2 linked regions of the Proteiniborus sp. DW1 genome follow. The protein of the gene in region 1 interacts with the protein of each later gene in a pairwise test. Links are inferred from orthologs where the notes say so. Each region holds a gene or a part of one and is shown in the gene's direction. Other genes may lie near its edges.

Region 1 (3,069 bases):
TTAGAACTTATTCACTTGACAAAAATATTAGATAAGATATACTTAAAAACATATATGAATACTAGGAATTAAGGAGGATAAATATGAAAGTTGTTAATAGTATTGTGGAATTAATTGGGGAGACACCTTTAGTTAAGCTTAATAAAATAGTTGATGATAGTATGGCAGAAGTACTTGTAAAGCTTGAGTATTTTAACCCGGGCAGTAGTGTAAAGGATAGAATTGCACTAAACATGATAGAAAAGGCAGAAGCAGAGGGCAAATTGAAAGAAGGTTCTGTTATTATTGAACCTACTAGTGGAAATACTGGTATCGGGTTAGCTATGGTAGGTGCTTCAAAAGGATATAAGGTAATATTAGTAATGCCTGATACAATGTCTATGGAAAGAAGAAATTTACTAAAGGCTTATGGAGCTGAACTTATTTTAACACCTGGTGAAAAGGGAATGAAGGGAGCAATAGAAAAAGCAAATGAAATAGTTAAAGAAAATAATAATTATTTTATGCCTCAACAATTTGCAAACCCACATAATCCTTTAAAACACCTCGAAACCACAGGTATAGAAGTCTTAAAACAAACAGAGGGAAAAATAGATGCATTCGTTGCAGGTGTAGGTACTGGAGGAACAGTAACAGGTGCAGGTAGAATATTAAAGAAAAACGTTAAAAATCTGAAAATAATAGCTGTTGAACCTGATAAATCTCCGGTTTTATCAGGGGGAAATCCAAGTCCTCATAAAATTCAAGGGATAGGAGCAGGCTTTATACCTGAAATTATTGATTTAGAGATAATTGATGAAATAGAAAGAGTAAAGGATGAAGACGCAATAGATATGACTAAAAGATTAGCTAGAGAGGAAGGTCTGTTATTAGGTATATCTTCTGGTGCAGCTATATTTGCTGCCTTAAAGAAAGCAAAAGAGCTGGGAAAAGGTAAAAGAGTAGTAGTCATAGCACCTGATAATGGGGAAAGATATCTAAGTACAGGTATATTCGAATAATGTTTGCTTAGACTTATAAAATATGCTATATTTGTTTTAGAAATTATCTGGAGGTAAACTTATGAGCAATATACAAGAACTATGTGAAGATATTGTTATGTGGTTAAGAGATAGAGTAAAAGAATCAGGTTCAAAAGGTTTAGTCTTTGGTCTGAGTGGGGGAATAGATTCAGCAGTTGTAGCAGCTTTAGCTAAGAGAGCATTTCCAGACGAATCGCTAGGAATTATCATGCCTTGTCATAGCAATCCTGAAGACGAAGAACATGCTAGATTAGTTGCCTGTGCCTTAGACCTTGAAACAAAAAAAGTAGACTTAAGTAGTGTATATGATTTATATTTAACTGAGTTAGAAAGTACAGATAATATTTTAGCATTATCTAATATTAAGCCTAGATTTAGGATGACCACCCTGTATTATTATGCACAAATAAAAAAGTATTTAGTTACTGGAACAAGTAATAAAAGTGAATTTACTGTTGGCTATTTTACAAAGCATGGGGATAGCGGTGTCGATATATTACCAATTATAGACCTTCTAAAAGAAGAAGTATTTGAATTAGCAAGATACTTAAATATTCCTGAAATTATTATTAATAAGCCTCCTACTGCTGGATTATGGGAAAATCAAACAGATGAAAAAGAAATGGGATTTACTTATTCTGAATTAGACGGTTATATTAAAACTGGAGAAGCTAAAGATAGTGTAAAAGAAAGAATAGAGGCAATGTATAATAGAAGTGCGCATAAAAGAAGATTTCCACAGATGTATACAAGAAAAGGGTAAAGATTAATCTTTACCTTTTATTTTTTTTACCGAAAGAAGTGTTCAGAATATACAGAGCATTAAAAACAAAGCGTTTTTTTGTATAGAGAAGATTAATATACTACTTACTTAATATTCAAATATAATTTAGTATTTAAATACTTTTAACAACATTTTTAATTTTTTATTATAATATTCAAAGTTTTTGCATAAGTATTATACAAGCCAGTATAAAGGTAATGCTGTAATAGATCAAAAGTGAGTTTGTACTTAAAAAATTAGTTTAAAAGGGGGAGTCTGAATGTTTAAAAGAGTTATTGTGTTTTTATTAGTCACAATTATAATTATGAGTACAGTAGCATGTGGCAATCAAACTACAACAGCAAAAGATGGAAAGTGGAAAATTGGCATTATGACTAATACTGTATCACAAAATGAAGAAGAATATAGAGCAGCTCAAAATGTTCTTGCAAAGTATGGAGAAGAGCATATCATCCATATGACATATCCAGATAAATTTATGGATGAACAAGAAACAACAATAGCAAACGCAGTTAGTATGGCATCAGATCCAGATCTTAAGGCTCTATTGTTTGTTCAGGCAGTTCCTGGAACTGCAGCTGCAATAGATAAAGTTAGAGAAATAAATCCAGATATATTAATTATAGCTGGAGTACCAGGGGAAGATCCAAAGATGATAGCAGAAAAGGCTGATGTTGTATTTCAAGCGGATGAGGTGTCCATGGGAACAACTATACCTGAACAGGCTAAAAAACAAGGGGCAAAAGTTTTTGTTCACTACTCATTCCCAAGACACATGTCCTATCCACTTCTTGCAGCAAGAAGAGATTTAATGAAGGAAAAATGTGAAGAAATAGGTCTGCAATTTGTAGATGCTACGGCTCCAGATCCAACAGGTGATGCAGGAACATCAGGTGCTCAACAATTTATTCTTGAAGACGTTCCAAGAATGGTAGAGCAATACGGTAAGGACACTGCATTTTTCAGTACTAACTGTGCAATGCAAGTTCCACTAATTAAAGCTGCACTAGATGAGGGAGCAATATATCCACAACCATGCTGTCCATCACCTTATCATGGATTTCCTTCAGCTCTAGGAATTGAGATTCCAGAGGACAAAAAAGGTAATATAGACTATGTGGTTGAAGAAATCAAAAAAAGAATAGCAGAAGAAAATGGTACAGGAAGATTTTCCACATGGCCAGTACCTGTTGCTATGATGTTTATAGAAGCTGGTGCTGAGTATGCAATTCAATACATAAATGGTAATACTGAAGGCAAAGT
Region 2 (2,855 bases), on another replicon or contig:
TCTAGTTTTCATCTATACTCAAAAAATACAGACACTACTATAAGATTATATTAGTATACAAACTCAATGTCAAGAAATATAATTTTTTAATGTTAGCCTACATCGCTATATCTTTGATTTTAATCTTTAACTTTATAATCATAATTATCTAAACAATATTCTAAAATAATCACCTTCATTTTTAGTTAATTAATTCTCTATTTAAATTGCTAATCTGTTGATAATATAATTCCACAGTCTGTTATATCTGTGGATATCTTAATATTGCTGTTGATAATTTCATGTATTTTTGTTATTATAAATTAAAATGTGGATTATTTATTAACAAACTTATTAGTTATCAACAATTTGTGGATAAGTATGTGTATAACTTTTTCTTTTTTATAAATTGTTAACCTTACAATATTGATATTTACTAAGAAATTATTCACATTTAAAAATAAATAATTTATGTTGATAACTTCAATATATATTATCTTTTTTATTGTTATTAACACATTATTCACATTTTTTATAATTACCTTGTTGATAATTATTATTCATTTAATTTATTTCTTTTTTATTTTTTTTGTGGATAAATTTGTTTATAACGATTATGAAAGTCTAACTTCAATAGTTATTCACATGTAAAGGTTATAAAAATCAATTTATCTGACAATAATCTGTTATGAATAGGAGGGGAAAAAATGAGTTTAAAATTAGAAGAAGTTTGGGGAAGCGCATTGAAACTCATTAAAAACGAGTTAACAGAAGTCAGCTTCAATACTTGGCTAAAAACAATAGAGCCCATAACAATAAATGATAATTACATATTGCTCGGAGCTCCTAATGAATTTACTAAGGGCATTCTTGAGGCTAGATATCTCACATTAATAAAAAATGCTATAAAGCAAATTACTAATATTGATTTTGATATAAGATTCCTCATCCCAGGAGAAGATATATCTAATGATATTGGACAAACCATAGCCAGTGAAATAGTTGAAACTAACTCCTCTAGATCCCAACTAAACCCCAAATATATTTTTGATACATTTGTCATAGGAAATAGTAATAGGTTTGCACATGCTGCATCTTTGGCTGTAGCAGAGGCTCCTGCTAAGGCATATAATCCTTTATTTTTATATGGAGGAGTTGGATTAGGTAAAACGCATCTTATGCATGCAATAGGCCATTATATACTTAATCAAAACCCGAAAGCAAATGTTATATATGTAACATCTGAAAAATTTACTAATGAGCTAATAAATTCAATAAGAGATGATAGAAATGTTGAGTTTAGAAATAGATACAGAAATGTAGACGTGCTACTAGTAGACGACATACAGTTTATAGCAGGAAAAGAAAGAACAGAAGAGGAATTTTTCCATACCTTCAATGAACTCCATGCTTCAAACAAGCAAATCATCATATCAAGTGATAGACCCCCAAAAGAGATAGCTACATTAGAAGATAGACTTCGTTCTAGATTTGAATGGGGACTTACTGCTGATATTCAGCCACCTGATCTAGAGACAAGAATTGCTATTTTAAGAAAAAAAGCAAAGGTAGAAAATATAGAAGTACCAAATGATGTTACACAATATATTGCCACGAAAATTCAATCAAACATTAGGGAGTTAGAAGGTGCACTGATTAGAGTTGTAGCTTATTCATCATTAACAAATAAAGAAGTAACATTAGAACTGGCTAGTGAAGCTTTAAAGGATATTATATCTAATACTAAGCCTAAAGAAATTACTGCAAAGCTTATTAAAGAAATTACCGCAAAATATTTAAATGTAAAAGTGGAAGACTTTAGCTCTAAAAGAAGGACAAGGTCAATATCATATCCTAGACAAATAGCTATGTACCTTTGTAGAGAACTTACTGATTTATCACTACCTAAAATAGGTGAAGAATTTGGTGGAAGAGATCATACTACTGTAATTCATGCCTATGATAAGATATCTTCAGATATTGAAAATGATATAGAATTGAAACAAAAAATTAATAGTATAATAGAAGAAATTAGAGGTAATTAGTCAACAACTAATTGTTAGTAACTTGTTTATATTTTGTTGATAGAAATAATATATTTTAAAAGTATTAATTTCAGGTTAAAAATGTGGATAAAAAAGTAGGACTTGCTAACAAATTATCAACAGCATTTTTCTTTTAAATATTAAGTACTTATTAACTTATCCACATATTAACTGCCCCTACTGCTATTACTACTAATGTATTTATATTTATATATCTCATATCACATAAAGGGAGGTTATCCACAATGAGAGTTCGAATACAACAAAGAGACTTATCTAAGTGTATAAACGTGGTACAAAAAGGTATCTCTTCAAAATCTACTCTGCCTATTCTTAGTGGCGTATTATTAGAAGCACAAGAAGGTAGACTAAAGCTAACTGGTACAGACTTAGAAATAGGTATAAAATCAACTGTAGATTGTGAAATAATTGAAGAAGGTTCTATAGTAATAACATCAAGGATTTTTGGAGATATAGTTAGAAAGCTACCTGATTTACCTATAGATATATATGTAGATGAAAATAATAGTGTACACATTAACTGTGGAAATTCTAAATTCAATCTAATAGGCTTTTCTTCAATGGATTATCCACAACTACCAGAAATATATGAAGGCAGCTATTTTGAAATACCAAAGGACTTGTTAAAATCTATGATAAGACAAACAATTTTTGCAGCAGCTCAGGACGAAACGAGACCTATACTTACAGGAGCACTATTTGAAACTGATAATAATATGGCTTCCTTAGTTGCTATAGATGGCTATAGACTAGCAGTTAAGAAAGTATCTGTAAATGTAGATGAAAATATAAAAGTTGTAATTCCTGCAA

The links. Proteins that work in one complex are often made in the same cells at the same time.
Region 2: the proteins of nadE (region 1) and dnaA interact in binary tests that used the Escherichia coli proteins (3 or more experiments, as listed by UniProt). The link is inferred for Proteiniborus sp. DW1 from one-to-one orthologs.

Annotation. Positions count from the first base shown.
Region 1 is NZ_FMDO01000039.1:18,119-21,187, reverse strand. Bases 131-2,923 are described here. They hold nadE (NAD(+) synthase), read left to right. Parts: upstream 131-1,062; coding sequence 1,063-1,785; downstream 1,786-2,923. Other genes in these bases: DW1_RS09955 (DUF3798 domain-containing protein), read left to right, coding at 2,066-2,923; cysK (cysteine synthase A), read left to right, coding at 131-1,001. Also shown: more of cysK, read left to right, coding at 84-130; more of DW1_RS09955, read left to right, coding at 2,924-3,069. UniProt on the Escherichia coli protein: Catalyzes the ATP-dependent amidation of deamido-NAD to form NAD. Uses ammonia as a nitrogen source.
Region 2 is NZ_FMDO01000062.1:69,579-72,433, forward strand. It holds dnaA (chromosomal replication initiator protein DnaA), read left to right. Parts: upstream 1-686; coding sequence 687-2,024; downstream 2,025-2,855. Other genes in the region: dnaN (DNA polymerase III subunit beta), read left to right, coding at 2,270-2,855. UniProt on the Escherichia coli protein: Plays an essential in the initiation and regulation of chromosomal replication. Binds in an ATP-dependent fashion to the origin of replication (oriC) to initiate formation of the DNA replication initiation complex once per cell cycle.